DNA from 4 places in the Streptomyces alboniger genome. Region 3 is predicted to be linked to each of the others. Evidence: riboswitches for the same ligand, from Rfam matches in the RefSeq annotation. Region 3 holds a riboswitch; each other region holds the start of a gene.

Region 1 (7,794 bases), 780 kb from region 3:
TCGACTCCGAGGCGGGCGCCTGGAACACCGGTGCGGTCGAGAACAACCGCGGCTACAAGGTCCGCTACAAGGGCGGTTACTTCCCCGCCCCGCCGGTCGACCACTTCGCGGACCTGCGCGCCGAGATCTCCCTCGAACTCGACAAGAACGGCCTCCAGGTCGAGCGCCAGCACCACGAGGTGGGCACGGCGGGCCAGGCCGAGATCAACTACAAGTTCAACACGCTGCTGGCCGCGGCCGACGACCTGATGCTCTTCAAGTACATCGTGAAGAACGTCGCCTGGCGCAACGGCAAGACCGCGACGTTCATGCCGAAGCCGATCTTCGGTGACAACGGCTCGGGCATGCACGTCCACCAGTCGCTGTGGTCCGGCGGCAACCCGCTCTTCTACGACGAGCAGGGCTACGCGGGCCTCTCGGACACCGCGCGCTACTACATCGGCGGCATCCTCAAGCACGCCCCGTCGCTGCTGGCGTTCACCAACCCGACGGTGAACTCCTACCACCGCCTGGTCCCCGGCTTCGAGGCCCCGGTCAACCTGGTCTACTCGCAGCGCAACCGCTCCGCGGCGATGCGCATCCCGATCACGGGCTCGAACCCGAAGGCCAAGCGCGTCGAGTTCCGCGCGCCGGACCCGTCCTCGAACCCGTACCTGGCCTTCTCCGCGCTCCTCCTGGCGGGCCTCGACGGCGTCAAGAACAAGATCGAGCCGGCCGAGCCGATCGACAAGGACCTCTACGAGCTGGCCCCCGAGGAGCACGCGGGCGTCCCCCAGGTCCCGACCTCCCTCCCCGCGGTCCTCGACGCCCTGGAGGCGGACAACGAGTACCTCCAGGCGGGCGGCGTCTTCACGTCGGACCTGATCGAGACGTGGATCGACTACAAGCGGACGAACGAGATCGCGCCGATTCAGCTGCGGCCGCATCCGCATGAGTTCGAGCTGTACTTCGACATCTAAACCACCCCGGCCAGTCTCTGGCCCGATGGCAGGTTCACCAGTGGGGGCCGTTACCCGGATCCGGGTAGCGGCCCCCACTGGTTTGACCATCCCGATTGTGACGACACGTCGACGCAGCGCCACGAAGATCCCTACGACGTCGGTCGTCAGCGCGGGGCAAACTCGGTGACCGGCAGCCCGTACCCTCGATGGCGCGGCTGGGGCCCGGGGAGTTGTCCGTGGCGGTGGGGCCCGCCTCTCGTGCCACCTGGCGGGCTCTCGGTGACGGCTCCTACACGCACAACACCGTGTTGGCCGTCGGGCGGCCCGGGTTCGTGATCGGGAGTCTGGTCGGTTCGGTGCTGGGCAGTGCCGCGCGTCGGCGGCAGCGGCCGCGGATGCCCGGCCGCGGTGGGTGCCCGAGGGGCGTGGAGAGGTGACGGTCACCGACCGGCGGGCCTATTTCGGGCATCCGGAGAGTTGGCTGGATCTCGAATGGGGTGGTCTCGACGCGGTGGACATCTTCCAGTGCTCTTACCGGGACAGGTTCGACGGGTTGGGGCGGGGTCTGCCGGGCATACGGGCGTACTTGCCCGGCGGTGCGCTGAGTCCCGGCGCTCAGGCGTCCGGCATCTCGTCGAGCGGCACCGGACGGTAGTGCGTCGTCAGGCGGCCCGTGTCGTCCAGGACGTGGAAAGCGAGCGCCGGGGGCAGGTGCCGGTGGATGTGGTGGGTCGGGTCGGTCTGGGGTTCCCAGGGGAGGCGCAGGGTCGAGACCACGCCGGGGGCCACCAGGAGCGGGCGGTTCGCGAACGTCGTCGCCGCGGGGGTGTGCGCGTGGCCCGCCAGGAATGCCGTGATGTTGGGGTGGCGGGACGTCAGTTCGGCCAGGCGGGACTCGTCGAACTGGCGGATCTCGTCGACGTACGGCGTGTGCAGGGGCACGGGCGGGTGGTGGAAGGCGATCAGGACGGGCTGGGTGGGGCGGGTGTCGGCCAGGAGGTCGGACAGCCATGTCAGTGTCTCGTCCGACAGGCTGCCGTGGTCCTCGCCGGGGACCGAGGTGTCGCACAGGGCCAGCGTGAAGTGGTCTGTCGTGTACGACTGGTTGACCGGGGCGGTCCGCGGCGGTTCGCCCAGCAAGTGCTCGCGGTACGCGGCGCGCTCGTCGTGGTTTCCGGGGCAGGTCAGCAGCGGGTGGCGGGAGGTGAGGAGCTTGCGGGCCTCCTCGTACTCCGAGGGGGTGGCGTGGTCGGCTATGTCGCCCGTGACGATCACGGCGTCCAGGTCGTACGGGAGGTCGTTCAGGTACCGCATGACCGTGCGGGTGCGCTCGGCGCTGCGGCCCGCGTCCTCCGCGCCGGTGTCTATGTGGGTGTCGCTCAGGTGGGCGATCACGGCGACGGGGGTTGCGGGGCCGGTTGTCGGGAGTGGCGAAGGTTTCGGGGTCTGCATCGGGGCGGGGCTCCTTGGTCGGTGATCTTTCGTTGAACCTAGAGCGCCGCAGGTGTGTGCGTTAAGAGCCAGTGGCCCAGCCCTGGACTGGTTCGCGCGTTCAGCTCCGCAGGAACCGCACCGACGGGGCCGGCGGGCGGCCGTCCGTGCCCCTCTCGCCTGGGGTCACCAGCGCCCGTACGCCGTAGACCTCGGCGATCAGTTTCTCCGTGATCACTTCGGCCGGCGTGCCCGCCGCGTACGCCGTGCCCTCCTTCAGGATCAGCACGTGGTCGCAGTACATCGCCGCCAGGTTGAGGTCGTGCAGGGCGATGACGCTGGTGACGGGGAGGTCGGCGACCAGGGAGAGGAGGTCCAGCTGGTGCTGGATGTCCAGGTGGTTGGTGGGCTCGTCCAGGAGGAGTTCGCGGGGTTCCTGGGCCAGGGCGCGGGCGATCTGGACGCGTTGGCGTTCGCCGCCGGACAACGTGTGCCAGGACTGGGTGGCGCGCTCGGTGAGGCCGGTGCGTTCCAGGGCCTCGCGTACGGCGTGCTCGTCGTGGGACGTGGGGGCCGACCATGCGCGGCGGTGCGGGATGCGACCCAGGCGTACGACGTCTCGTACGGTCAACTCCGCTTGTGTGGACGCGTGTTGGTCGACCACCGCGATACGGCGTGCCACCGCGCGGCGCGGTGTGTCGGGGAGCGGGCGGCCGTCCAGGGTGACCACCCCGGAGGCGGGGGCGAGGACGCCCGCGAGTAGGCGCAGGAGCGTGGACTTGCCGGAGCCGTTGGGGCCGAGGAGGCCTACGGTGGCGCCGGGTGGCGGGGCGAGACTGACACCGTCGACGACGAGCCGCCCACCGGCCTCACGGGCGACGCGCTCGGCACGCAGGCCGCGCTCGGCAGGCGGTCCGCCCTCGACACGCAGCCCTCGCTCGGTCACGTCGTTCCCCTCCGCGTCCGGTACAGCACCAGCACGAACGCCGGTACGCCGATGAGTGAGGTCACCACGCCCACCGGGACCTCCTGCGGGTCCAGGGCCGTGCGGGCCAGGGTGTCCACCCAGATCAGGAAGACCGCCCCGGCCAGTGCTGTGACCGGGAGGAGGCGGGTGTGGCCGGAGCCGACGAGGGCGCGGGCCGCGTGGGGCAGGACCAGGCCCACGAAGCCGATGGCGCCCGCCGAGCTGACCAGGGCCGCCGTCAGCAGTGCCGTCACGCAGAGCAGGACGAGCCGGGTGCGGGCGACCCGTACGCCCAGTGTTGCCGCCGCTTCCTGGCCGAAGGCGAACGCGTCGAGCGTACGGGCGTGGCCGAGGCACACGGTCAGTGTCACCGCGAGGACCGCGGCGCACAGCCATACGTCCGTCCAGCCCGCCCCGCTGAGCGAGCCGAGCAGCCAGAACAGCACGCCCCTGGCGGTCTCCGCGTCGCCCGCCGTGAGGATCACGAAGGAGGTCAGGGCGGAGAAGAGCTGCATCGCGGCCACGCCCGACAGCACGACCCGGTCCGTCGTGTCGCCGAGCGTGTGGCTCAGGAGCAGGACGAGGGCGAAGGAGAGGAGCGCGCCCACGAAGGCCCCCGCCGAGACCGACAGCGCTCCCCCGCCCACGCCGAGGACGAGGACCGCGACGGCCCCGGTGGACGCCCCGGACGACACCCCGAGCACGAAGGGGTCGGCGAGGGGGTTGCGGAGCAGCGACTGCATGACCGCGCCGCAGACCGCGAGGCCCGCGCCGCACACCGCGGCGAGCAGGGTGCGGGGCATCCGCAGGTTCCAGACGATGCCGTCCCTGATGGGGGTGAGCCGCGCCTCGCCCCAGCCGAGGTGCGCGGCGAGCGCCGAGAACACGTCGGGGACCGAGATGTCGGCGGGGCCGATGGTGACGGCGACCGCCACGGAGAGCAGGAGCGCGGCGCACGCGGCCAGCCACAGCAGCGCCTGCCGGGCGGGGGCGGCCACGCTCACCTGGCGAGCCCGAACTTCCGCAGCCCGGCGGCCACTTGCTCGATGCCGTCGACCGTGCGGATCGTGGGGTTCATGGCCTGACCGCTGAGGAGAACGTAGCGCTTCTTCCGCACGGCGGTCAGGTTCTTGGTCGCGGGGTTGGACTCCAGGAACTTGATCTTCGCCGCGGCGCTCTCGGCGGACTGCGACCTGCGGGTGAGGTCGCCGATGACGAGGACGTCGGGGTCGCGGTCGGCGACGGTCTCCCAGTTGATCTGGGGCCACTCCTCGCGGGTGTCGTCGAAGACGTTCTTCGCGCCGAGTTCGCGGGTGATGATGCCGGGGGCGCCGCAGCAGCCCGCCATGTACGGGGCGTCGGAGTTGGCGAACCAGTACAGGAGGGTCGTGTCGGAGGCCTTGATGTCCTTCGTGGCCTTCGTGACGCGGTCCTTCAGGTCGGCGACGAGCCTCTCGCCGCGCTTCTCGACGTCGAACACCTTCGCCAGGTCCCGCACCTCGCCGTAGACGGTGTCCATGGTGAGGGTCTTGACGCGCTTGCCGTCGCCGCCGCCGTCGTTGTCCTTGCCCGCGCAGTCGGTGGGCGAGACGTAGACGGGCACGCCGAGTTCGGTGAACTTCGTACGGTCGGCGACGCCGCCCTTGCCGACGGTGTAGAGGAAGGAGGCGCTGACGAAGTCCGGTTCCTTGGCGAGGACCTTCTCCAGGGAGGGGTAGCGGTCGGCGAGCCGCTCCACCTTGGCGTTGTCCTTCTCCAGGTTCTTCAGGACCGGGTCGGTCCAGGTGCCCGTGCCGACCATGCGGTCGGCGAGGCCGAGGGAGAGGAGGATCTCCGTGGAGCCCTGGTCGAGCGAGACCGCGCGCCGGGGCGGGGCGGCGACCTTCGCCTCCTTGCCGCAGGAGGCGACCGTGACCGGATAGCCGTCGGCGCTCTTGCCCGACGGGTTCGACGCGGAACCGTCGCCGCACGCGGTGAGCGCGAGCATGGCGGCCGTCAGAGTTCCGGCACAGCGCAGGGCGGTTGTACGGGCTTTCGAGGACACGCGATCCCTTGAGTCTCACGGCTCATACGCGGAGCCTGGTCTGCGGCACAACCTCCGCCGCCCGGTGTGCGGGCGGAGGCGCCAGCAGGTCTTCGGACTCGGGATCGGCCGGACGGGGCGCCTTCCCAGGTGTCGGCAGACACCCAGTGGCCGTGGCCCCGCCCGTCCCCCTCACCGCTGCGCGTCAGTTCCGGATTTCCACCGGATTCCCTGACCCAGGTATGGGTTTGACTGGCTTGCGCAAGTTATCACGCGCCTTCAAGAGGCGGCTCCGGGCCTGGGGTCGCCCCGGTAGGTGCCGAAGAACCAGCGATTTCCCTCGGGGTCCGCGATGCCGAACTCGCGACTGCCGTACGGCTTGTCCTCGATCTCGTTGACGATCTTCACGCCGGCCCCGGTGAGGCGGGCGTACAGGGAGTCCACCTGGTCGGTGACGACATAGGCGCCGGAGGTGCCCGGCTTCCCGCACTCCTCGCCGGGCGCGTCAGGGTCGTAGGAGCCGAGCATGATGCCGCCGCCCTCGGGCCAGTCCAGCTGGGCGTGGGCGACGCGGCCACCGTCCTCGTAGACGGCCGTGCGCAGGAAGCCGACGGTGTCGACGAGGAAGTCGATCAGTGCGGGGGCGTCCTGGGCCTGGAGGGCCGGCCAGATGGCGGGAGCGGGGGTGTGGAGCTGCTGCTCCGCGTCGTGGTGCCGCTCTGAGTCGTGGTGCTGCTTCGCTGTGGTGTCGGGTGTGGTGTTCATGTCTCCCACTCTTCGCCTCCTCCATGCGCCCCGGCTTGGATATTCCGGCACTCCTCGGCCAGCCACCGGGTGGGGCTCGCCTCTGTGTACTGCTGGAAGTCCCGTACGAGGTGGGAGTGGTCGTAGTAGCCGGTGTCGGCGGCGACCCGGGCGAGGTCGGGCGGGCCGCCCGCCGCGACGGCCCGGACCACCGCCGCCTTGGCGTGCTGGAAGCGCATGAGGCGTGCGGCCTGCTTGGGGCTCAGCCCGGTCTCGGCACGGAAGAGGGCGGTCAGGCGGCGTTCGCTGAGCGCCACGTGCCGGGACAGGCCGCCGAGGGTGCCCGCGCCGCGGTGCCGGGCCAGCCACGCCCAGGCCTCGGCGACCTCGGGGCGTACGGAGCCGGCGGCGCTGTCGGTGGCGGCGCGCTGCCGCAGGTAGCCGGAGAGGAGGGCGAAACGGTCCTCCCAGCGGTCCAGCTCGCACAGTCTTTCGCGCACCTCGGCGGCGCGGTCACCGAACACGTCCGTGCCGCCCGTGACGAGCTGCCCGGTCAGCGCGGCCGCGGGCAGGCCGAGGAGAGTGCGGGCGGCAAGCGGGTGCACGGCGAGCTGGATGCCCGCCTGGCGCTCGGCCTGGACGACGTACGCGGGGCTCTGGTGCAGGCCGCCCACGATGATGTCGGTGCGGACCGCGTCCGTGCCGGTCGCCTGGCCGGGGGTGCGGCCGCTGGCGATGGGCCCGTCGAGCGAGAAGATCACCGTCAGATACGGCGAGGGCAGGCCCCGGTGCAGGGCGGGCCGCCGGTCCGCGGTGCGGTAGCCGACCGCGGACACGATGCCCTCCAGGCGGGGGGCGGCTCGGACGAACTCGGAGGAGCCCACGTCTTCCAGTATGCGTGTACGTATGCGACTGCGCGGGGGTGGATTCGCCACCCGGCGTCCCCCTCCGCTACCCCCTCTCCCCCGCCGCATGCACCCCGCCCCCGGTGACTTCGATCATGGGAAACGGCCGTCCCGCCGCTTAGCATTGCGCGCCGCTCCGGACGGGGCCGCGCATCGCTCTCAGAAACGGCGGGACAAGGCGCACATGGCAGACACGGCAGACACGGCAGACACGCCAAGCACGACAGGTACGGCACGCACGGCAGTACGACGGAAGAACAAGCTGGCCGTCACCGGCGTCGCGGGGGCGCTCGCCGCGGCCGTGCTCGCGGGCGGCGCGCTGTGGCCGACGAGCGAGGCCACGGCGGCGGACACCTCCGCCGCCACCGCCCGCGAGCTGTCGCACTGGCCGAAGCCGGTCGCGAAGAAGCTCGGCGAGGTCATCGCGGCGAACGACCACAAGGGCGCGTACGCCGTGTTCGACGCGGACAACACGACGTACCGCAACGACCTGGAGGAGTCGCTGCTGCCCTTCCTGGAGATGAAGGGCGTCCTGACCCGCGCGACCATGGACCCCTCCCTGAAGACCATCCCCTTCAAGGACACGGCCACCCACAAGGAGAGCCTCTACAGCTACTACAACCGGCTCTGCGAGGTGGACGACCAGGTCTGTTACCCCTGGGCCGCGCAGATCTTCTCCGGTTACACGCTGAAGGAGCTGAAGAGGTACGTCGATGAACTTCTCGCGTACAAGAAGCCGATCCCCGCGGAGTACTACGAGGCCGGGAAGCTCACGAAGACGCA
Region 2 (7,794 bases), 1.2 Mb from region 3:
GCGACGCAGATCTGCTCCAGCTTGACCCAGACCGCCCAGCTGCCGAGCGGGGTGAGCGTGGCCTGCCCCTCGGCGTAGGTGAGCGCGCCGACGGCGGCGAGGCCGTGCAGGGCCCAGTCGAGGAGGGCCGGGAGCGCTCCCGCCTCCTCCGGACGGTCGGCCGGGGTGGCGGCCTCGGCCTCGGGCTGGGGCTGGGGCTGGGGGCCGTAGGGGATCTCGCAGCGCTCGGTGCGCAGTTCCGTGACGCGCTGGTCCAGGAGGTCGAGCAGCTGCGGCACCGGGACGGGGCCCGCCGAGAGCTGGAGGAAGGACAGGACCTGCGGCATGGCCTCGACGACCTCGGCGACCGCGCCGGGGGCGAGGTCGTCCGGCGCCGGGTGGGCCAGTGACCAGGCGTCGAAGAGCGCGACCCAGCCGCGCAGCACGGCGGTGTCGTCGCGGTCCCAGGCGCGCAGGCGCCAGCCGGGGCGAGCGCTGTCGCCGTGCACCTCGACGAGGCCCGCGAGGCGCGCGGTGTCCCAGTCGGCGCGGACCTGAGCGGGGGTCAGTCCCAGTTCGGCCGCGGCCCGTTCGGCGGTGGCGTCGGAGAGGGTGCCCTTCCCGCCGGGCTTCGCGCCGGTGCGGCCGGACCCGGGGCGCAGGGCGGCGTCGGCCCAGCGGGCGACCCGCGCGGCGTCGGCGAGGACGGCGCGCGCCCGCCCTGCCAGCTCCGAGCGCGCGGGGGTGCCCTCGGGCGGGCGGGGCGCAGGACGGCGCGTGCGGCGGTTGCTCACCGCGCCGGGGGCGGCGGAGAGGGGCCGCGCTGGGTCGCGCTGGGCCTCTCCTCGCTTCTCTGCCCTCGGGTAGGGGGCGCGGACGAGTCGGAGCCTGGAGTCGCGCGGGGTACGGGACGTCACGGGAGCAGTCTTCCTGTTGACGGTCCGAAAACCCAAACGGAATGGCGACAGCTGCCTTCACGAGGCCGTGCCGAGGGGCCCGAGTGGTCACATCAAGGGGGTGAGGAAGCGGCGCAGCGCCTCTTCGTAGCCCGCCGGGTCGGCGTTCCACATGGCGCCGTGGGGCGCGCCGGGGACGACGCGGAGCGTGACCAGCTCCGGACGCCGCCGGGCCAGTTGACGGGAGAGGGCCCAGGGGGCGATGGCGTCGTCGGGGCCGTGCAGGAGGAGGGTCGGGACCTTCAGCGCGTCGGGGTCCGCGGCCGCCAGGACGCGGTCGCCGCGCAGCCCCGTGCGCCCCTGCGCTGCGCGCACCGCGAGCGGCAGGAGCGGTCCCGGGGTGCGGCGGGCCACGGCGAGGGCGCGCAGGGTGGTCTCCCAGTTGAGGACCGGGGAGTCGAGGACGAGGCCGCTGACGCGGTCGCGCAGCGCCGAATGGGCGGCGGCGTGCAGGCACATGGTGGCGCCGGTGGACCAGCCGTGCAGGATGACGTTGCGGGCGCCGTACCGCACGGCGTAGCGGATCGCGGCGTCCAGGTCGCGCCACTCCGTCTCGCCGAGATGGCCGAGGCCGTCCGCGGAGCGGGGCGCGCCCGGGTCGCCGCGGTAGGCGAGGTCGAGCACGGGGAGCCGCAGGCGGCGCAGGAAGTCCATGACGACCATGGGGTGTTCGCGGGTGGTGCCGAGGCCGTGCACGGTGATGACCCAGGTGTCCCGGACGCCGGGTACGAACCAGGCGGGCAGGCCGCCCAGCTCGCCGGGGATGTCGACGTCCGCGTGGTCGATGCCGAGCGCGGCGTGCGGGTCGCCGATGTGGACCTGTGGGGTGAGCCAGACCCTCGCGCCGGGTTCCAGGGTGCCGTGGGTGACGGCTTCGAGGCGGCGTACGACCGTGTCGGCCGCGTGCGGGGCGGACTCCAGGACGGGGCCGACGATCGCGTGGGTGCCGTTGCCGCTCAGGCCGTAGGTGCCGGGGCGCAGGCTCGCGAGGGCGCGGGTCAGGGAGATCTGGCCGGCGGCCGTGGCGTGCACGGTCAGGCGGGGCTCCGTCGGCAGCGGGCGGCCCGCCGGGGCCTTGAGGGCGGCGTCGCTGGCGAACCGGCCCGCCGCGATCGCGGCTGCGGCTGTCCCCAGGGCTGCTGTGACTGCGGTGACGGCCGCTGCCGTCGCTTTGGCTGGGCGCACTGTCCCAGTGTCCGGGGCGTGCGGCCCGGGGGCCAGTGGGCGGTGCTCACGGAGTGACCCGACGCAGGCGGCTCAAGGGGCGGCTCAAGGGGGCGGCTGCTGGCCGTAGCCCCTCAGCTTCTCCTCCGCTTCTTTCAGACGCTCGGGAGAGAGAAGCGTCGGAGTGCGGCCCGGCACGGCCGAGGCCGTGAGCCAGAGGCGGGACATCCATTCCAGTTGCGCCGTGCGGTCGTACGCCTGGGGCAGGGAGTCTCCGTAGGTGACGGTTCCGTGGTTCTGGAGGAGGCACCCCGTCCGGCCGCGCAGGGCCTGGAGCATGTTCCGCGCCAGCTCCTCGGTGCCGTAGAGGGCGTAGGGGGCGACACGGACCGGGCCGCCGAGGGCGCCTGTCATGTAGTGGACCCCCGGCAGCTCGGGGACCAGCATGGAGACGGCCGTGGCGTGCACCGCGTGGGTGTGGACGACGGCCCTCGCGTCGGTGGCGCGGTAGATCGCGAGGTGCATGGGCAGCTCGCTGGTGGGCGCGAGGTCGCCGAGGACCTGCCGCCCTCCGAGGTCGACGCCGACCGCGTCCTCGGGGCCGTCGGGCCGCAGCCGGTCGTAGGGCACCCCGCTCGGGGTGACGAGGACCGTGTCACCGACCCGCACGGAGACATTGCCCGAGGTGCCGACGACCAGGCCGTCCGTCACCGTCCTGCGGGCCGTCTCCACCAGCTCGCGCCACGCCCGCCCGACGGCGTCCCGCTCCGCGCCCTGCCGCTGCTCAGTCATGGGGCGATCCTGCCAGCCGGGCGCGCGGCCCCGAAGCGGCGTGACAAGGATCTCTTCCGCGGCGCCGGGGACCCCCGGGACCGGGGCGCGAGAAGGGCGCGCGCGAGGGTGGTGGAAGGCGACACTCCGCCCGGATTCGTGGCCTGGCCGCGCCACTCCGTACGATCGTGATCAGTCACCTGATGGAGACGGAGCGGCGGCGCTCCACTTTGGGTCACCGCGCCGCCCGACCCAGTTCACTTTCCGTTCACCCAGGTTGCCTACGTTCCACATGCCACTGACGTCCAACAGAAGCCTGGGTAAATGGAACACATCACGCTTCTCCTCGGGATCGTGATCGTCACCGCTCTCGTGTTCGATTTCACGAACGGTTTCCACGACACTGCCAACGCGATGGCGACGACCATCTCGACCGGCGCTCTCAAGCCCAAGACGGCGGTGGCCATGTCCGCCGTGCTGAACCTCGTCGGAGCCTTCCTCTCCGTCGAAGTCGCCAAGACGATCTCCGGCGGCATCGTCAACGAGGACGGCCTCAAGACCGAGGTCATCTTCGCCGCGCTCGTCGGCGCGATCCTCTGGAATCTGCTGACCTGGCTGGTGGGCCTGCCCTCCAGCTCCTCCCACGCCCTCTTCGGCGGCCTCATCGGCGCCGCGGTCATGTCGATGGGCTGGTCGTCGATCAACGGCGGCACCGTCGTCACCAAGGTGCTGATCCCGGCCCTCGCCGCGCCGCTCGTGGCGGGTCTCGCCGCGACACTGGCGACGCGCCTGACGTACCGCATCGGCCGCAACACCGACACCAGGGCGACGGCCAAGGGCTACCGCGCGGGCCAGATCGCCTCCGCGGGCCTCGTCTCGCTGGCGCACGGCACGAACGACGCGCAGAAGACCATGGGCATCATCACGCTCGCCCTGGTCACCGGCGGTGTCCTGAACCCGGGCGCGAACCCCCCGATGTGGGTCATCGTCTCGGCCGGTGTGGCCATCGCCCTCGGCACCTACCTCGGCGGCTGGCGCATCATCCGCACCATGGGCAAGGGCCTCACCGACCTCCAGCCGCAGCAGGGCTTCGCCGCCCAGACCAGCGCCGCGACGGTCATCCTGGCCTCCTCGCACCTGGGCTTCTCGCTCTCCACCACCCAGTCCTGCTCCGGCGCCGTGATGGGCGCGGGCCTCGGCCGCAAGGGCGGCGTGGTCCGCTGGTCGACCGCGACCCGGATGTTCGTCGCGTGGGGTCTGACCCTGCCGGCCGCCGGTCTGGTCGGCGCGGGCGCCGAGTTCCTCACCAAGCAGGGCCCCTGGGGCATCGCGGTCACCGCGGCGCTCCTGATCGCCGGCTCGGCCGTCATCTGGGCGCTCTCGCGGCGCAACTCCGTGGACCACACCAACGTCACCGACGACGAGATCCGCCACGGCCACGACACCGCGGGCACCGAGCCCGTGGGCGTCGTGACCACCGCGATCGCCGCCGTCCAGCCGCCCCCGGCCGGCCCGCTGGCCGCCGTGGGGGCCCCCTCCGACGACCCGGTCAAGGCCACCATCGCGGCCCCGACCTCGACCACGACCGGCGCCATGGCGGACCCCGCCCGGCCCGCGACGGTGTAAGGACACATCAGCATGAACATCGACTGGGCAGCTCTCGGCTCCGTCTTCGGAGTCAGCCTCGCCGTGACGGTGGCTCTCGTGGGCCTGTTCACCCTCGGCATCATCGGTCTCTCCAAGCAGGAGACGGCGTCCGCGTCGGGCGGCGGCTCCGCGGCCATGGCGCGCACCGGCGCGTACGCCTGCTTCGCGCTCTGCGCGGCGGCCGTGGCGTACGGGATCTATCTGATCGTCGCCTGAGGGCAGCGGGGCCCGCATACGACGGTGGGGGTGCGGGACGTGTACACGTCCCGCACCCCCACCGTCGTATGCGGGCCCCGCTGTGGAGCGCCGCTGTGGGGCTCCGCACACTCTCCCGCCGCAGGTCAACGGCGAGTTGACGGGCGTTCGCGGGGCGTGGTGGACTGCCGGGGCCAACTACGGCGGCAGAAGAGGAAGCCGGTGCGAATCCGGCGCGGTCCCGCCACTGTCACCGGGAAGCCACGACGCTCCCCGGAAGCCAGGAACTCTCGCCGCCGATCACGTCGAACCAGGGCGCGGACACCCTGAGTGAGGACATATCGCCATGCGCGGCCGCCCGTTGCCGGACCAGTTCCCGAGCGTCAGCTCCCTCCTCCGCACGACGACGGGCTGAGCCCATGAGTGCCGACCGCGACTTCGCGTACGGCGCCGCCGCCGGCCTCCTCGGCGACCTGCTGCTCGGCGATCCCCGCCGGGGCCATCCGGTCGCCGCGTTCGGGCGTACGGCGGCCGCCGTCGAGCGGGCGCTGTGGCGGGACCACCGCGGGTGGGGCGCGCTGCACGCCGTGGTGTGTGCCGGGGGCGCGGCGGGTGCCGCCACCCTCGCCGCTCGTCTTGTACGCCGTTCCCCCGCCGCGTCCGTCGCGCTGACCGCCGCCGCGACCTGGGCCGTGGTCGGCGGTACCTCGCTCGGCCGGGAGGCGCGGGCCATCGGCGGGGCGCTGGCCGCCGGTGACGTGGAGGTGGCCCGGGAGCGGCTGCCCCATCTGTGCGGGCGGGATCCGCAGGCGCTGGACTCCGACGGGATCGCGCGCGCCGTCGTCGAGTCCGTCGCCGAGAACACCTCCGACGCGGTGGTCGGCGCCCTGGTGTGGGGTGCCGTCGGCGGGGTGCCGGGGCTCGTCGCCTTCCGCGCCGTGAACACCCTCGACGCCATGGTCGGCCACAAGTCGCCCAAGTACCGCCGCTACGGCTGGGCCTGCGCCCGGCTCGACGACGTCCTCGGGTGGCCGGGGGCGCGGCTCACCGCCGCCCTGGCCGCTCTCGCGGGGGACGCGCCCGCCGGAGCCGTGCGGGCGTGGCGGGCCGATGCCGCGAAGCATCCGAGCCCCAACGCCGGGCCCGTCGAGGCGGCCTTCGCCGGGGCGCTGGGCGTGCGGCTGGGCGGGACCCTCTCGTACGCGGGGCGCGTCGAGCACCGGCCCGTGCTGAACGCGGACGGCCGGGACGTCGGCGTCGAGGACATCGAGCGGGCCGTGAAGCTGTCGCGGCGGGTCAGCTGGCTGGCGCTGGGAGTCGCGGTGGCGGCCCGCCGGGTGCTGCGCTCGGCGAACACCCCACGGTCGGCGAAGTCAGGGAGAAACTCATGAGTGGTGGACTGCTGGTCGCCGGGACCACCTCGGACGCGGGCAAGAGCGTCGTCACCGCCGGGATCTGCCGGTGGCTCACCCGCAAGGGCGTGGCCGTCGCGCCGTTCAAGGCACAGAACATGTCGCTCAACTCCTTCGTCACCCGCGAGGGAGCGGAGATCGGGCGGGCGCAGGCCATGCAGGCGCAGGCCGCCCGCGTCGAGCCGAGCGCGCTGATGAACCCCGTACTGCTCAAGCCGGGCAGCGACCGCTCCAGCCAGGTCGTGCTGATGGGCAAGCCGGTGGGCGAGATGAGCGCGCGCGGCTACCACGGGGGGCGGCAGGCGGCGCTGCTCGACACCGTCGTGGGATGCCTGGAGGAGTTGCGGGGCAGCTATGACGCCGTGATCTGTGAAGGGGCGGGCAGTCCCGCCGAGATCAATCTGCGGCGCACCGACATCGTGAACATGGGGATCGCGCGGGCCGCCCGCTTCCCCGTCCTGGTGGTCGGTGACATCGACCGGGGCGGGGTCTTCGCGTCCTTCTTCGGGACGACGGCACTGCTGAGCGCGGCCGACCAGGAGCTGGTGGCCGGGTATCTCGTCAACAAGTTCCGGGGTGACGTCTCCCTCCTCGAACCCGGTCTCGACATGCTGCACGGCCTCACCGGGCGGCGCACGTTCGGCGTGCTGCCGTTCCGGCACGGGCTCGGCATCGACGAGGAGGACGGCCTGCGGGTCTCCCTGCGGGGCGCCGTGCGGGAGTCGACGGTGGCGCCCCCGGTCGGCGAGGACGTGCTGCGGGTCGCGGTGTGCGCGGTACCGCTGATGTCCAACTTCACGGACGTGGACGCGCTGGCCGCGGAGCCGGGTGTCGTCGTGCGGTTCGTGGACCGGGCCGAGGAACTGGTCGACGCCGACCTCGTGGTCGTACCGGGAACGCGCGGCACCGTGCGGGCCCTTGAGTGGCTGCGCGAGCGCGGGCTCGCGGACGCCCTCGCGCGCCGCGCCGCCGAGGGGCGGCCGGTGCTCGGGATCTGCGGCGGCTTCCAGGTCCTCGGCGAGCACATCGAGGACGAGGTCGAGTCGCGGGCGGGTTCGGTGGACGGCCTCGGGCTGCTGCCGGTGCGGGTGCGGTTCGCCCGCGAGAAGACCCTGGCGAGACCGGTGGGCGAGGCCCTCGGCGAGCGCGTCGAGGGGTACGAGATCCATCACGGCGTGGCCGAGGTCGCGGGCGGGGAGGCCTTCCTGGACGGCTGCCGGGTCGGCGAGGTGTGGGGCACGCACTGGCACGGGTCGCTGGAGAGCGACGCGTTCCGGCGCCGGTTCCTCGCCGAGGTGGCGCGCGCGGCCGGGCGCCGCTTCGTCCCCGCCCCGGACACCTGCTTCGGCGCGCTGCGCGAGGAGCAGCTCGACCTGCTCGGTGACCTGATCGAAGAACACGCGGACACGGACGCCCTGCTCGGCCTGATCGAGAAGGGGGCGCCGGCCGGGCTGCCGTTCATCGCGCCCGGAGCGCCGTCGTGAGCGCCGCCCCGCACTACCGCTTCAAGGAGGCTCTGTGAGTACCCCGTACCCGTTCACCGCTCTCGTCGGGCAGGACGACCTGCGGCTCGCGCTCTTGCTGAACGCCGTCTCGCCCGCCGTCGGAGGCGTACTCGTACGGGGTGAGAAGGGCACCGCCAAGTCCACCGCCGTACGCGCGCTTTCGGC
Region 3 (7,794 bases):
GGTCCGCTGTGTTCATACGAAGGATGCTACCGCACATCTCGTCACTTTGACGATTTCCTGGGCCCGTTTGTGCGAGTGACCCCCGGGGGTGGCAGCATGGGGCAGGTGAGTACGGCTCCCGCAGAGATCACCCGCCCCGAATCGGACGAAGAGACGGTCGTCGTCCCCGAGCCGGACGTTCCGTGGATCACGCTCGTGCACAACGACCCGGTCAACCTCATGAGCTACGTGACGTACGTGTTCCAGACGTACTTCGGGTACTCGAAGGAGAAGGCCACCAAGCTGATGATGGACGTGCACCAGAAGGGCCGCGCGGTCGTCTCCAGCGGCACCCGCGAGGAGATGGAGCGCGACGTGCAGGCCATGCACGGGTACGGGCTGTGGGCCACCCTTCAGCAGGACCGGAAGTAGCGACGCATCTGATGCCTGGACAATTCGAACAGATCCCCGGGGGCGGCGCCGCCGTCGCCCTCGACGAGGTCGAGATCTCGATCATCCGTTCCCTCGCCGTGCAGCTCCTGGAACTCATCGGCCCGGGTCCGGGCGGCGAGCCCTCCGACGACCCCCTCGCGGAACTCTTCGCCGAGGGCCCCAGTGAGCCGCCCGCCGACCCGGTGATGCAGCGCCTGCTCCCGGACGCCTACGGCGGTCCCGGCAGTGAGCGGGGTGACGAGGACGAGCTGCGGGCGTATTCGGCGGAGTTCCGCCGCTTCACGGAGAACGACCTGCGGGCCAAGAAGCGGGACGACGCGCTGGCCGTGATCCGCTCGCTCGACTCGATGGCGTCCTCGGGGGAGGGCGGAGCTGTCCTGAAACTGTCGGTCGAGGAGTCCCGGCAGTGGCTCGGGGCGCTCAATGACCTGCGGCTCGCGATCGGCACGCGCCTTGAGGTCACCGACGAGGATGACGCCGATCTGCTCTACCGGCTCCCCGACTCCGACCCCCGCAAGCCGATGGTGATGGCCTACCTCTGGTTGGGTGGACTCCAGGAGACGCTGGTCGGGACGTTGCTCGACTGAAATCCGGTGCATATGACACCGAGATTTGCCGCCCCGGACGCCCGCCGTTCACCTGGCGGCCCGTTCGCTCAACGGACGCTCAAATCCGGATAACGATCCTGTCACTTCATTGCCCACATTTACCGCGCCAAGAGAAGTTTGTCCGCTTCTCCCTGTGGTGTGTGCCACACGTGGCTGATTCTCGCACTGTTGCGGTCGTGATAAATCTTCACGACCGCTCGGTCGACGCCACCCATGTCGCCGAGGGCGCTCGATCCGGCAGACCGCCGGAAGCACTCCATTCACATCCGGGGGGATCAGGACCTGGTCCGCAGCCATCACGCGAAACGCGGGCGCGGATCAGCATGGAGAAAGGCGTCACCATGACCTCAGTGCAGGTCGAAGAGCAGCACGACGGGCACGACGGCAATGGTGCCGTGCAGGCCGCAGGCGGCCCGTCCGGCGAGGGCGAGGGCTACCAGCGCGGTCTGGGGGCCCGGCAGATCCAGATGATCGCGATCGGCGGTGCCATCGGCACCGGCCTGTTCCTCGGCGCAGGCAAGGCCATTCACAAGGCCGGCCCCAGCCTCATCCTGGCGTACGCCATCGCGGGCCTCGTCATCTTCTTCATCATGCGGGCGCTCGGCGAGCTCCTCATGTACCGCGCCGTGTCGGGCTCCTTCTCGGAGTACGCACGCGAATTCATGGGCCCGTTCTTCGGATTCGTGACCGGCTGGACGTACTGGCTCTTCTGGGTCGTCACCGGCATCACCGAAGTCACCGCGGCCGCCCAGTACATGCAGTACTGGACACACAACTCGTTCCCACAATGGGCGTACGCCCTTGTCTTCACGGTCATCCTGTACGGCGCGAACCTCATCTCCGTGAAGCTCTTCGGTGAGCTGGAGTTCTGGTTCTCGATGGTCAAGGTCACCGCCATCATCGGCATGATCCTGATCTGCGTCGGCATCCTCACCATCGGCTTCTCCGACGCCGGTGACACCGCGACCGTGGCCCACCTGTGGAACCAGGGCGGCTTCTTCCCGAACGGCATCGGCTCCACGCTGATGACGCTCCAGATCGTGATGTTCGCCTTCCTCGCCGTCGAGCTGGTCGGCGTCACCGCGGGCGAGTCCAAGGACCCGAAGACGGTCCTGCCCAAGGCCATCAACACCGTGCCGTGGCGCATCGCCGTCTTCTACGTCGGCGCGCTGATCATGATCCTGTCGGTCGTGCCGTGGACGCACTTCCAGCCCGGTGTCTCGCCGTTCGTCGCGGCCTTCGAGAAGATGGGCCTCGGCGTCGGCGCCGCGATCGTGAACTTCGTGGTCCTCACCGCCGCGCTCTCCTCCTGCAACTCCGGCATGTACTCCACCGGCCGCATGCTGCGCGACCTGGCGCTCAACGGCCAGGGCCCGAAGCTCTTCACCAAGCTCACGAAGAACGGCCTGCCGCTGCTCGGCACCACGTTCTCCGCCGCGTTCATGCTGGTCGGCGTCTGGATCAACTACCAGTGGCCGGGCGAGGCGTTCAACTACGTCGTCTCCTTCGCGACCATCTCCGGCATGTGGGCCTGGATCATGATCCTGGCCTGCCAGATCCGCTACCGCCGCAAGGCCGACCGCGGCGAGCTGCCGCAGTCCACCTTCCGGGCGCCCGGAGCCCCGTACACGAGCTGGTTCGCCCTGCTCTTCATCGGCATGGTCATCGTAATGATGGGCGTCGACAAGGACGCGCGCATCTCGCTGTACGCCGCCCCGGTCTGGGCCGCGATCCTCGGGGTCACCTACCTGGTCCTCAAGAGCCGCAACCCGCAGGCCGCCGCGTTCAACAAGCGCAAGGTCGGCGTCGTCGCCTCCGAGGCCGAGCCGGTCGACAAGGACTGACCCCGGCTCCCTGGAGCCGCTGTCCAGCATGTGGGCCCGCCCGTACCGCACTCCGGTACGGCGCGGGCCCTCTGCTTATCCTGACTGCCATGCTGACCATCACCCAGGCCCTCCACGACCAGATCGTCGCGCACGCCCGCCAGGACCACCCCGACGAGGCGTGCGGCGTGATCGCGGGCCCGGCGGGCACCGGCCGCCCCGAGCGGTTCATCCCGATGCTGAACGCCGCGCGCTCGCCCACGTTCTACGAGTTCGACTCGGGTGACCTGCTCAAGCTCTACCGCGAGATGGACGACCGCGACGAGGAGCCGGTGGTCATCTACCACTCGCACACCGCGACCGAGGCCTACCCCTCCCGCACCGACATCAGCTACGCCAACGAGCCCGGCGCCCACTACCTCCTGGTCTCCACCGCGGACACCGACGACGCCGGCCCCTTCCAGTTCCGCTCGTTCCGGATCGTCGAGGGCGAGGTCACCGAGGAAGAGGTGCGGGTCGTACAGGCATACTGACCCCGACCACTTCTGGGCGGCAGGAGACAGGAAGCCGGTGCGAACCCGGCACGGTCCCGCCACTGTGACCCCACCCCCTCACCGGGGGCGCGGGGGAGTCAGGAACTGACCTGCCGCCTTCTCTCCACGCAACGCAGGGGACGCGGAAATCCCCTGAAGGAGGCAGTTCAGCCATGTCCCGCGCCCTACGCGTCCTCACCGCCGCGGCCCTGCTCGCCCCGCTCGCCGCCTGCGGCTCGTCCGGTTCCACCGACTCCGGCAAGCCCGCCGCCAAGGCCGCCGGATTCCCGTACACCGTCACCAACTGCGGTGTGCGCACGACGTACGACGCACCCCCCGAGCGGGCCGTCACCATGAACCAGCACGTCACCGAGGTGATGCTGGAACTCGGCCTCAAGGACCGCCTCGCCGGGACCGCCTACCTCGACGACAAGGTCCTGCCGAAGTACGAGAAGGCGTACAAGTCCGTCCCCGTCCTCGCCAAGGAGTACCCCTCCTACGAGAAGCTGCTCGCCGCCAACCCCGACTTCGTCTACGGCGGTTACGCCAGCGCCTTCCTGGCGGGCGACGGCCGCAGCCGCTCCGCGCTCGCCAAGTCCGGCATCAAGAGCCGCCTCAACATCGAGGGCTGCGCGAAGCGGGCGATCTCCATGGACGACGTCTACCGCGAGGTACGCGAGGTCGGCTCGACCTTCGGGGTGCGCGAGCGCGCGGACAAGTGGGTGAGCGGCGCCAAGCGGGAACTGGCCGCCACCGAGAAGAAGGCGAAGGGCGGGAAGCCGGCCTCCGTCTTCGTCTACGACAGCGGCGACAAGACCGCGTTCACGCTGGGCGGCCGGGGCATCGGCAACGACATCGTCGAGCGGGCGGGCGGCCGCAACGTCTTCGCCGACGTGGACAAGTCCTTCGGCGACGCGTCCTGGGAGAAGGTCGTCGAACGCAAGCCGGAGGTCATCGTGATCCTCGACTACGGTGCCACGACCGTCGCCCAGAAGAAGCGCCGGCTCCTCGACGACCCGGTCCTCGCGGACGTCCCCGCCATCAGGAACAAGCGGTTCGCGGTCCTGCCGCTGTCGGACGCGGTGACAGGGGTACGAGCCCCGGAGGCGGTGAAGAAGCTGGCGGCACAGCTGTGAGCACCCCCCAGCCCGTCCGGCGGTTGAGGACGAGCCCGAAGGGCGACAGACGCAACTCCAAGGGGCGCCGCCTCCTGATCCTGACGGGACTGACCGCGGCCCTCGCGGCAGCGATACTCGCCGGCCTGGCTCTGGGCTCGGTCAGGATCCCCCCGAGCCAGGTCGTGGAGATCCTCACAGGGCGCGCGGAACCCTCCCCCTTCCGCACGATCGTCCTGGAGGTAAGACTCCCCAGGGTCCTGCTGGGCGCCACCGTAGGAGCCGGACTGGCAGTCATCGGCACCGTCCTCCAGGCGCTCGTCCGCAACCCCCTCGCCGACCCGTTCCTCCTGGGCGTCTCCTCGGGCGCCTCCGTAGGCGCGGTCTCGGCGATCGTCCTCGGCGGCGTCTTCGGCGTCGGCACCGCGCTGAGCACCGCCGTCACGATCCCCGCGGCCTCCTTCGTGGGCGCGCTGATCTCCCTGGCCCTCGTCTACGCCCTGGCCAGAAGCGGCGGCGGGGGCTTCGCCACCGGGCGGCTGATCCTCGCGGGCGTAGCCGTCTCGTACATCCTGACCGCGCTGACCAGCCTCATCCTCGTCACCGCCGACAGCGCCGACCACCTCAAGGAAGTCCTCTACTGGACGCTCGGCGGCCTCGGCAGCGCCCGGTGGGACATGCTCGCCCTGCCCTGCGTGGTCCTCGCCGTCGGCACGGCCCTGCTGATCGCGCTGGCCCGCCCGCTCGACCTGCTGCTCGTCGGCGAGGAGGGCGCCACCGTCCTCGGCCTGGACACGGCCCGCTTCCGCGCCGCCGTGTTCGTCCTCTCCTCGCTGCTGACCGGCGTCCTCGTCGCGTACAGCGGCGCCATCGGCTTCGTCGGCCTGATGGTGCCGCACGCCGCCCGGATGCTGGTCGGCGCCGCGCACCGCCCGCTGCTCCCGGTCGTGGCGCTGATGGGCGCGGTGTTCCTGGTCGTCGCCGACCTCGCCGCACGCACGGTCGCCGCGCCGCAGGACATCCCGGTCGGCGTGCTCACCGCGCTGACCGGCGGACCGTTCTTCCTCTGGCTGCTGCGCAGGGGCCAGAGCCACGAAGGGATGGCCACATGACGCTGCGCGTCGAGAACCTCGGCTACCGGACCCCGGGCGGGCTGCGCCTCCTCGACGGTGTCTCACTGGCCGTCGCCGAGGGCGAGACGGTCGGCGTCGTCGGCCCCAACGGCAGCGGCAAGACGACGCTGCTGCGCTGTGTGTACGGGGCGCTCACCCCGGCCGAGGGCCGCGTCCTGCTGGACGGGGCCGACCTGGCGGGGGTCGGCGCCAAGGCCCGCTCGCGGCACATCGCCACCGTCCCGCAGGACGGCCAGGCGGGCTTCGACCTCACCGTGCGGCAGGTCGTCGCGATGGGCCGCTCCCCGCACAAACGCTTCTGGGAGGGGGACACAAAGCGGGACGACGAGCTGGTGCGGGCCGCCCTCGGGCGCGTCGGCGCGAGCGCCCTGGCCGACCGCTCCTTCACGGCGCTCTCCGGTGGCGAACGCCAACGTGCCCTGGTGGCGCGGGCGTTGGTGCAGCAGTCGACGGTCCTGGTCCTCGACGAGCCGACCAACCACCTCGACATCCGCTACCAGCTGGAGATCCTCGCCCTGGTCGGCGGCCTCGGCACGGCCAATCTCCTCGCCCTGCACGACCTGAATCTCGCGGCGTACTACTGCGACCGCCTGTACGTCCTGCAAGGGGGCCGCCAGGTCGCGTCAGGCACCCCCAAGGAGGTCCTGACCAGCGAACTGCTCGCCGAGGTGTACGGCGTGACGGCGGACGTCGCGGTGCACCCGGCGACGGGGGCGCCGACAGTCACCTACCTCCCGCATCCAGGCGCACATCCAGGTGCGCATCCAGGTGATGGACGGAAAGTATCCACCATGTGAGATCACATTCCAGAACCCGGACCGGGAATCGATACGATGAGCGCATGGTTTCCCACGACGTGAGCGACAAGATGCCGGGCATGCTGCTCGTGGCGCGTCTGCACGTCGACCTGTGCAGGCTCAGCAGCGCCATCTGTCAGCGCTGACCCCTGCCGCCGTACGGCCGAGAAAAGGGCCGCGGCGCCCCACCGCGTACGAACGCGCAATCGGCGCACGACCGGGCCGCCGCGCGCCCACTCACCTGAACTCTTCCGACAGGAGCCCGCAGCCATGGCCATCGAGGTCCGCATCCCGACCATCCTCCGCACCTACACCGACGGCGAGAAGGCCGTCCAGGGCAGCGGTGGCACCCTCGCCGAGCTGTTCACCGACCTGGACTCGCGGCACGCGGGCATCGCCGAGCGCATCGTCGACGACGGCAAGCTGCGCCGCTTCGTGAACGTGTACCTCAACGACGAGGACGTCCGCTTCCTCGACGGCATCTCCACGAAGCTCTCCGACGGCGACAGCGTCACGATCCTGCCGGCCGTCGCCGGCGGCATGGTCTAGGCCCGATCCCGGATGCCTCGCTACGACTCCCCGCTCGCCGCGGTCGGCAACACGCCGCTCGTCCGCCTGCCGCGCCTGTCCCCGTCGGCCGACGTCCGCATCTGGGCCAAGCTGGAGGACCGCAACCCGACCGGTTCCATCAAGGACCGGCCCGCGCTGCACATGGTCGAACAGGCCGAGAAGGACGGCCGGTTGACACCCGGCTGCACGATCCTGGAGCCGACCTCCGGCAACACCGGCATCTCACTCGCCATGGCGGCCAAGCTCAAGGGCTACCGCATCGTGTGCGTCATGCCGGAGAACACCTCGCAGGAGCGGCGCGACCTGCTCGCCATGTGGGGCGCCGAGATCATCTCCTCCCCGGCGGCCGGGGGCTCCAACACCGCGGTCCGCGTCGCCAAGGAACTGGCGGCCGAGCACCCGGACTGGGTGATGCTCTACCAGTACGGCAACCCCGACAACGCGGGCGCCCACTACGCCACGACGGGCCCCGAGGTCCTCGCCGACCTCCCCTCGATCACCCACTTCGTGGCGGGCCTCGGCACGACGGGCACGCTCATGGGCGTCGGCCGCTATCTGCGCGAGCAGAAGCCGGACATCAAGATCGTCGCCGCCGAGCCGCGCTACGACGACCTCGTCTACGGCCTGCGCAACCTCGACGAGGGCTTCGTCCCCGAGCTGTACGACGCCTCCGTCCTGACCACCCGCTTCTCCGTCGGCTCGGCCGACGCGGTGACGCGCACCCGCGAACTCCTCCAGCAGGAGGGGATCTTCGCGGGCGTCTCCACGGGCGCCGCGCTGCAC
Region 4 (7,794 bases), 2.3 Mb from region 3:
CGCGCAGGAGACCAAGGTCTCCAAGCTGGTCTCGCTCATGGTGAAGGTCGGCGCGCTCGCCTTCGTCCTCACCATGGACAAGACCGTCGCGATCAACTTCCAGCTCCTGGGCGGCATCTGGATCCTCCAGACCATGCCCGCGCTGGTCGGCGGCCTGTTCACGCGCTGGTTCCACCGCTGGGCGCTGCTCGCGGGCTGGGCGGTCGGCATGGTCTACGGCACGCTGGCCGCGTACGGCGTCGCCTCGCCGACGCAGAAGCACTTCGGCGGCTCGTCCGACACGATCCCGGGCATCGGCGAGATCGGTTACATCGGCCTCACCGCGTTCGTTCTGAACGTGATCGTGACCGTGGTCCTCACCTTCGTCCTGAAGGCGCTGAAGGCCCCGGAAGGCATCGACGAGACCTCTCCCGGGGACTACACCGCCGACGCGGGCGACCCGGGCGTCGTCCAGGAACTGCCGAAGGCGACGGCGGGCGCCGGGCACTGACCCACTCGCCGTCACGGCAGAGGGCCGCCGGAAAATCGGCGGTCCTCTGCCGTACCCGTGTTGCACACTGCGCCCCATGGACTTCACGATCACGATCAGATCCGCGCGCCCAGAGGAGTACGAGGCGCTCGGCGACCTCACCGCACAGGCCTATCTCGACGGCGGGCACCTGGACTTCGGGGTGGACGACCCCTATCTCGTGGTGCTGCGCGACGTGGCGGGACGCGCGGCGGCGGCCGAGGTCCTGGTGGCCGAGGCGGGCGGCGAGATACTCGGCTGCGTCACCTACGTCCCGGCCGGCGGCCCGATGGCCGACATCACCCGCGACGGCGAGGCGGAGATCCGCATGCTGGCCGTCTCCCCCGCGGCGCGCGGCCGGGGCACCGGAGAGACGCTCGTACGGGAGTGCGTGCGGCGCGCCGAGGAAGCGGGCCGTACCGCGCTCGTCCTGTCCACGCAGACCTCGATGCACGCCGCCCACCGGCTGTACGAGCGCCTCGGCTTCGTCCGCACACCGGAGCGCGACTGGCGCCCCATCGAGACGGTGCCGCTGCTGACGTACGCGCTGAAGCTCTAGCCACCACTCCGCGAGCCGACACAAGATGTGGGCCCGCTTCAGAGGCCCGGCACAAGATGTATGCTCGTGCTCGCTGTCGCCGCAGGGGAATCCGGTGCAAGTCCGGAACTGTCCCGCAACGGTGCATGTGTACGCGTTTGGCGTACGCGGAGTCCGAGGACCTGCCGACAGTGCGCCCGTGCCGTCCGGCCCGGGTGCCGACCGTCCGGGCCTCGTGGAGTGGGCCGGTGGACGCGGTACGCCGCCCTGTCCGGGTGCGCCCGTGTGCCCTCCCCTCCCCTGGCCCAGAGCCGAGCGAGGGAGTGCCCCACGTGACCATCGCGCCTGCCGAACCCGCGTCAGCGACCAAGCCGACCGCCGAGGGTGGCGAAGGAACCGACGGCCCAGGGGCCGCGCTGCTGCGCACCCTGACCGAACTCACCGTCGACCTTCCCGACGCCGACCCCGGCCGGGTCGCCGCCGCCGCGCTGCGCGGCCGCTCGGCCAAGGCCGACGCGTCGGAGCTGCGGGAGCTGGCGACCGAGGCGGCCGCGGGGCTCATCTCCGACGACCCGGCGTACTCGAAGCTGGCGGCCCGGCTCCTGTCGATCGGCATCCGCGAGGAGGCGGCCACGCAGGGCGTGCGCTCCTTCACCGAATCCGTGGCGGTCGGCCACCGCGAGGGCCTGATCGCCGACCGCACGGCGTCCTTCGTGACCGAGCACGCGGCCCGGCTCGACGCGCTGGTGGACGCCGCGCACGCCGACGGCGCCGACTTCCGCTTCGAGTACTTCGGCCTGCGCACCCTGCACAGCCGCTATCTGCTGCGCCACCCGATCACCCGGCAGGTCATCGAGACCCCGCAGCACTTCATGCTGCGCGTCGCGAGCGGCCTGGCCAAGGACGACGGCGCCGCCGCCGTGGACGAGGTCGCCGCGCTGTACGGCCTGATGAGCCGCCTGGACTACCTGCCGTCCTCGCCTACGCTCTTCAACTCCGGCACCCGCCACCCTCAGATGTCCTCCTGCTACCTCCTCGACTCCCCGCTGGACGAGCTGGACTCGATCTACGACCGCTACCACCAGGTCGCGCGGCTCTCCAAGCACGCGGGCGGCATCGGACTCTCGTACTCCCGCATCCGTTCCCGGGGTTCGCTGATCCGCGGCACGAACGGGCACTCGAACGGCATCGTGCCGTTCCTCAAGACCCTGGACGCCTCGGTCGCCGCCGTGAACCAGGGCGGCCGGCGCAAGGGCGCCGCCGCGGTCTACCTGGAGACCTGGCACTCCGACATCGAGGAGTTCCTGGAGCTGCGCGACAACACCGGTGAGGAGGCGCGCCGCACGCACAACCTCAACCTCGCGCACTGGATCCCGGACGAGTTCATGCGCCGGGTCGCCGGCGACCAGGACTGGTCGCTGTTCTCCCCGGCCGACGTGCCCGAGCTGGTGGACCTGTGGGGCGAGGAGTTCGACGCCGCCTACCGCGGGGCCGAGGCCGCCGGGCTCGCGAAGAAGACGATCCCGGCCCGCGATCTGTACGGCCGCATGATGCGCACCCTCGCACAGACCGGCAACGGCTGGATGACGTTCAAGGACGCCGCCAACCGCACCGCCAACCAGACGGCGGAGCCCGGCCACACCGTGCACTCCTCCAACCTCTGCACCGAGATCCTGGAGGTGACGGACGACGGCGAGACGGCGGTCTGCAACCTCGGCTCGGTGAACCTCGGCGCGTTCGTGGAGGACGGCGACCTCGCCTGGGACCGGCTCGACGAGACCGTCCGGACGGCCGTCACCTTCCTCGACCGTGTCGTCGACATCAACTTCTACCCGACCGAGCAGGCCGGGCGCTCCAATGCCAAGTGGCGCCCGGTGGGCCTCGGCGCGATGGGCCTCCAGGACGTCTTCTTCCAGCTGCGGCTGCCCTTCGACTCCCCCGAGGCGCGCGCCCTCTCCACCCGCATCGCCGAGCGGATCATGCTCGCCGCGTACGAGGCGTCTGCCGACCTCGCCGAGCGCGAGGGCCCGCTGCCCGCCTGGGAGAAGACCCGGACCGCGCGCGGTGTGCTGCACCCCGACCACTACGACGTCGAGCCGGCCTGGCCGGAGCGGTGGGCGGCGCTGCGGGAACGCATCGCCCGGACCGGCATGCGCAACTCCCTGCTGCTGGCCATCGCGCCGACCGCCACCATCGCGTCCATCGCGGGTGTCTACGAGTGCATCGAGCCGCAGGTCTCCAACCTCTTCAAGCGCGAGACGCTCAGCGGTGAGTTCCTCCAGGTCAACGCCTACCTCGTGGAGGAGCTGAAGCGGCTCGGCGTCTGGGACACGCAGACCCGCGAGGCGCTGCGCGAGGCCAACGGCTCGGTGCAGGGCTTCGGCTGGATCCCGGAGGAGGTCCGCGCGCTGTACCGCACGGCGTGGGAGATCCCGCAGCGCGGCCTGATCGACATGGCCGCCGCGCGCACCCCGTTCCTCGACCAGGCGCAGTCGCTCAACCTGTTCCTGGAGACGCCGACCATCGGCAAGCTCTCCTCGATGTACGCGTACGCCTGGCAGCGGGGCCTGAAGACCACGTACTACCTGCGCTCGCGCCCCGCCACCCGCATCGCCCGCGCGGCAGGCTCCAACGCCGCCACCGCCGCCCCCGTCCCCGCGCAGGTCACGGCCGAGGAAGCCGTCGCCTGCTCCCTGGAAAACCCCGAGTCCTGCGAGGCCTGCCAGTAATGAGCACCACCACGAACAGCGAGAAGAACCTCCTCGACCCGGGCTTCGAGCTGACCCTGCGCCCCATGCGCTACCCGGACTTCTACGAGCGCTACCGGGACGCGATCAAGAACACCTGGACGGTGGAGGAGGTCGACCTGCACTCGGACGTGGCCGACCTCGCGAAGATGACGCCCGAGGAGCAGCACCTGATCGGCCGCCTCGTCGCGTTCTTCGCGACCGGCGACTCGATCGTCTCCAACAACCTCGTGCTGACGCTCTACAAGCACATCAACTCCCCCGAGGCCCGGCTGTACCTGAGCCGTCAGCTCTTCGAGGAGGCCGTGCACGTCCAGTTCTACTTGACGCTGCTCGACACCTACCTGCCCGACCCCGAGGACCGGGCGGCCGCGTTCGACGCGGTGGAGGAGATCCCCTCCATCCGCGAGAAGGCGCAGTTCTGCTTCAAGTGGATGGACTCGGTCGAGAAGCTGGAGAGGCTGGAGACCCGGGCCGACCGCCGCCGCTTCCTGCTCAACCTCATCTGCTTCGCCGCGTGCATCGAGGGCCTGTTCTTCTACGGTGCCTTCGCGTACGTCTACTGGTTCCGCAGTCGCGGTCTGCTGCACGGCCTCGCGACCGGCACCAACTGGGTGTTCCGCGACGAGACGATGCACATGAGCTTCGCCTTCGACGTGGTGGACACGGTCCGCAAGGAGGAGCCCGAGCTGTTCGACGACGCGCTCCAGACGCAGGTCACGGACATGCTGAAGGAGGCCGTCGAGGCCGAGCTGCAGTTCGCCCGCGACCTGTGCGGTGACGGTCTGCCGGGCATGAACACCGACTCGATGCGCGCGTACCTGGAGTGCGTCGCCGACCAGCGCCTCCAGCGCCTGGGCTTCGCGCCGGTCTACGGCTCGGAGAACCCGTTCTCCTTCATGGAGCTCCAGGGCGTGCAGGAGCTGACCAACTTCTTCGAGCGCCGCTCCTCGGCCTACCAGGTCGCGGTCGAGGGATCGGTCTCCTTCGACGACGAGTTCTGAGTCCACCACCGAACGGCCCGGGTGTGCCCGCCCCGTCACGGGGGGCGGGGCGGGCACACCCGGGGCCACACCTGCTCGCTCAGCGCGGTTCGGCCCGCAGGACGAGCCGCTTGGGGTGCAGGGTGATGCCGACGCGGGTGCCGGTGTCGGTCTCCGCGACCGGCGCCAGGCGCCACCTGGGGGCCACCGTGCCGAGGATCAGGGCCAGTTCGGCCAGGCTGAAGTGGTCGCCGGGGCACTTTCGGTTGCCGACGCTGAACGGCATCATCGCGAACTCCGGTACGTCACCGGCGCGTTCCGGATTCCAGCGGTCCGGGTCGAACTCCAGATGCCGCTCGAAGGAACGCGGGTCGCGCTGCATCGCGTACACGCTGTAGACGAGGTCCGCACCGCGCGGAATGCGATAGCCGCCCAGTTCGGTTTCGGCCACGGACCGGCGTGTGAATATCCAGGCCGCCGGCCGTATCCGCATGGCCTCCGTGATGACATTGCGCAGGTGCGGCAGGGCCCCGAGATCGGCGAATGTGATCGCTCGGCCCCCGGCCACGGAATTTACCTCTTCAACCAATCGCCTTTCCTGTTCCGGGTGTTCGATGAGCAGCTGGAAGGTCCACGCCAGCGTCGACGCGACATTCTCCGCTCCTGCGACGACGAGTGATACCACGTGGTCGTGGATCTCCTGGTCGGCTATCGGCGCCCCGGATTCGTCCGTGGCCCGCAGCAATTCCGCGAGCAGGTCGTCCGGGCCGCCGGGCCCCGCCGAGCGGCGCTCCGCGATGATCTCGTCGACGAGCGCGTGCAGGTCGGCGAGTGCTCTCTCGAATCGCCGGTTGGCGGGTGTCGGCACGCGGTAGAGCGGTCCGACCGAGAGCACCATCCGGCGGTAGAGCCCCTGGAAGACGGTGTGCAGCGAGTCGGCGACGCGGTCCGCCTTCTCGCCGATCGACTCCACCTCCAGGAGCGAGCGCGAGACGATGCGCACGGCCGTGCGGAACATCTCCGCGCTGACATCGACCGTGGCGCCGGGGCGCCAGCGGGCCGCCGTGGCGCGCGCCTCCTCCTCCATCACCCTGGCGTAGTCGGCGATCCGCTCGGGCCGGAACGCCGGCTGCATCATCCGGCGCTGGCGCCGGTGCAGCTTGCCGTTGCTGGTCGCCACGCCCTTGCCGAGGAGGACTTCGAGGGTGTCCCAGAGCGGTCCGCCGACGATGAACTCGGGACGCTTGAGCATCGCGCCGACCAGCTCCGGATCGCAGACCGCGTACGCCGTCCTGGGCCCCAGCCTGATCCGTACGAGGTCCCCGTGGTCGCGCAGCGCGGAGAGGAAGCCGAGCGGGTCGCGCACCAGGTTCCAGGCGTGGCCGAGCAGGGGGGCGCCGCCTTTGACGAGTATCGGGGTGCGCAGCGGGCCGGGTCCCGACGCGGCCGGTGCGGGTATTGCGGATTCGACGCTCATTCCTCACCTACCAGTTCGTTTTCCGCCAGGACGTCTTCCGTCACATACGGGGGCATGGACCGGTCGTCCCAGCTGTCCACCCGATAGCGACCGGATTCATGATGGAACCAGTACACGGAAGAGAACCAGTTCCGCATATTGAAGACGCAGGACTGCACCGCGTTCGCGAGTTCTTCTCCTTCCGCCGTTCCGTCGGACAATCTCCGGGCGAGCAGCAGGACTTCCTCCTCCGCGTCCAGGAAATCAGCGACGCATTGCGTGACCCGCCGGTGGACTTCCCGTACGGCTTGTTCGAGCGTCATCCCTTCGTGCTGAATGAGGCTGATCCCGAGATTGTGCAGTTCGTCGCCCGCGAGTTCTTTGGGGAGCGAGCACAGGTCGTTGTACCAGGCCGAGAAGTCCTGGGTGGCGAGGGCCGCCCGCCGGTACGCGGTGTGGTTGCGCACGGTGTGCGGCAGTTCGCGGCGCGCGGTGGGTTCGAGCAGGTCGATCCACGCCCAGTGCGCGAAGGTGAGGCGGCGCAGCTCCACGTACGCCTCGACCGAGGGGACCGTGCCGCTGCGCCGGTTCCTGAACTCCAGGTCGTACGCCTCGATCACGGGGTGGAAGTGGCGGGCGAATCTGGCGTTCCAGCTGGGGCCGAGGAAGGCGTACAGCCGGCGGACGCAGTCCGCGAATCCCGCGACCAGGGGGTCGCGGTGGTGGAGGTACTGCCGGGGGGCGTCGAGGGCGCCGTGCAGGCCGCGGCAGAGCCACCGCCACTGTGCCGCCCTGCCGTGCACGGAGTCGCGGTCGTGCCGGTCGTCCCAGGCGAAGAACCAGCTGCTGAGATCCGCTATCGCGGTGAGCAACTCGTCCGGCGCGCCAATGTAGTAGCCCGCCACCAGGTCGGTGTAGCAGAGGCTGTCCGCGTACCGCTCGACCTTGTCCGGCGGCATGAGCCGCATTTCCCGTAGCCAGGTCCTGGACTTCTCCTGAAGCTTTGGCCAATACGGGTGCAGACGGCGAGGAAACGCTGCCTCGATCACTGGAACGGCCAGTGCCGGTGGGACCGATACCGCCTGAGTGTGTGGCTGTGTCTGTGAAGTGCTTCCGGAATATGCAGGCACGGACAAACCCCTTTCAGCCGCCTGGGCGGCACACGCCCCTCCCGCCGTGCCGGGCGCGCGCCGTTGCGTATCCCCGCGCTTTCCATTCAGCACCACAACTGACCGTTCAGGGAACAGATTTGCGCCATTCACTACCCCCCAGTGCCGAGAACATCCTTGTACGTGACTGAATATGGATCTTCAACAGCCGGTTCTGCTCGCACTGGTGAGCGGCTCACGCCAAAGGCCCCTGGCCGGGATGGAGTTCCCGACCAGGGGCCACTGGTGTCACACGGTTCCCACGCCGCTCAGGCGGCGCGTGCGTCAGTCATTGGGCACCACGGGGTAGCGCGGCGTGCCCTCCGCCATCTGGCGGAGCGCGTCCTTGCGCTCCCTCTTGGAGAGGCGGTCGATGTACAGGTAGCCGTACAGGTGGTCCGTCTCGTGCTGGAG

What was found. Region 3 has a riboswitch for cobalamin ahead of CP975_RS13045 (ABC transporter substrate-binding protein). Riboswitches for the same ligand answer to the same signal wherever they lie in the genome.
Region 1: linked by a shared signal. The riboswitch ahead of CP975_RS09660 (ABC transporter substrate-binding protein) and the one ahead of CP975_RS13045 (ABC transporter substrate-binding protein) in region 3 are both predicted to bind cobalamin.
Region 2: linked by a shared signal. The riboswitch ahead of CP975_RS07765 (cobalamin biosynthesis protein) and the one ahead of CP975_RS13045 (ABC transporter substrate-binding protein) in region 3 are both predicted to bind cobalamin.
Region 4: linked by a shared signal. The riboswitch ahead of CP975_RS23755 (ribonucleoside-diphosphate reductase subunit alpha) and the one ahead of CP975_RS13045 (ABC transporter substrate-binding protein) in region 3 are both predicted to bind cobalamin.

The regions. Positions count from the first base shown of each region.
Region 1 is NZ_CP023695.1:2,185,118-2,192,911, forward strand. It holds gene glnA (type I glutamate--ammonia ligase) at 1-959, shown strand, start outside; gene CP975_RS09645 (metallophosphoesterase) at 1,557-2,393, opposite strand; gene CP975_RS09650 (ABC transporter ATP-binding protein) at 2,494-3,318, opposite strand; gene CP975_RS09655 (FecCD family ABC transporter permease) at 3,315-4,337, opposite strand; gene CP975_RS09660 (ABC transporter substrate-binding protein) at 4,340-5,326, opposite strand; cobalamin riboswitch at 5,450-5,634, opposite strand; gene CP975_RS09665 (VOC family protein) at 5,642-6,127, opposite strand; gene CP975_RS09670 (AraC family transcriptional regulator) at 6,124-6,990, opposite strand; gene CP975_RS09675 (HAD family hydrolase) at 7,196-7,794, shown strand, end outside.
Region 2 is NZ_CP023695.1:1,772,782-1,780,575, forward strand. It holds gene CP975_RS07740 (hypothetical protein) at 1-896, opposite strand, end outside; gene CP975_RS07745 (alpha/beta hydrolase family protein) at 984-2,120, opposite strand; gene CP975_RS07750 (class II aldolase/adducin family protein) at 2,205-2,891, opposite strand; gene CP975_RS07755 (inorganic phosphate transporter) at 3,195-4,496, shown strand; gene CP975_RS07760 (hypothetical protein) at 4,509-4,733, shown strand; cobalamin riboswitch at 4,885-5,004, shown strand; gene CP975_RS07765 (cobalamin biosynthesis protein) at 5,132-6,103, shown strand; gene CP975_RS07770 (cobyric acid synthase) at 6,100-7,608, shown strand; gene CP975_RS07775 (putative cobaltochelatase) at 7,643-7,794, shown strand, end outside.
Region 3 is NZ_CP023695.1:2,965,025-2,972,818, reverse strand. It holds gene CP975_RS13070 (nicotinate phosphoribosyltransferase) at 1-16, opposite strand, end outside; gene clpS (ATP-dependent Clp protease adapter ClpS) at 97-411, shown strand; gene CP975_RS13060 (DUF2017 domain-containing protein) at 423-1,019, shown strand; gene CP975_RS13055 (amino acid permease) at 1,382-2,884, shown strand; gene CP975_RS13050 (M67 family metallopeptidase) at 2,974-3,396, shown strand; cobalamin riboswitch at 3,401-3,524, shown strand; gene CP975_RS13045 (ABC transporter substrate-binding protein) at 3,570-4,532, shown strand; gene CP975_RS13040 (FecCD family ABC transporter permease) at 4,607-5,623, shown strand; gene CP975_RS13035 (ABC transporter ATP-binding protein) at 5,620-6,441, shown strand; gene CP975_RS36380 (putative leader peptide) at 6,486-6,587, shown strand; gene CP975_RS13025 (MoaD/ThiS family protein) at 6,712-6,990, shown strand; gene CP975_RS13020 (PLP-dependent cysteine synthase family protein) at 7,003-7,794, shown strand, end outside.
Region 4 is NZ_CP023695.1:5,285,729-5,293,522, reverse strand. It holds gene mctP (monocarboxylate uptake permease MctP) at 1-490, shown strand, start outside; gene CP975_RS23760 (GNAT family N-acetyltransferase) at 567-1,067, shown strand; cobalamin riboswitch at 1,128-1,250, shown strand; gene CP975_RS23755 (ribonucleoside-diphosphate reductase subunit alpha) at 1,379-3,775, shown strand; gene CP975_RS23750 (ribonucleotide-diphosphate reductase subunit beta) at 3,775-4,797, shown strand; gene CP975_RS23745 (bifunctional albaflavenone monooxygenase/terpene synthase) at 4,877-6,253, opposite strand; gene cyc1 (epi-isozizaene synthase) at 6,250-7,362, opposite strand; gene def (peptide deformylase) at 7,666-7,794, opposite strand, start outside.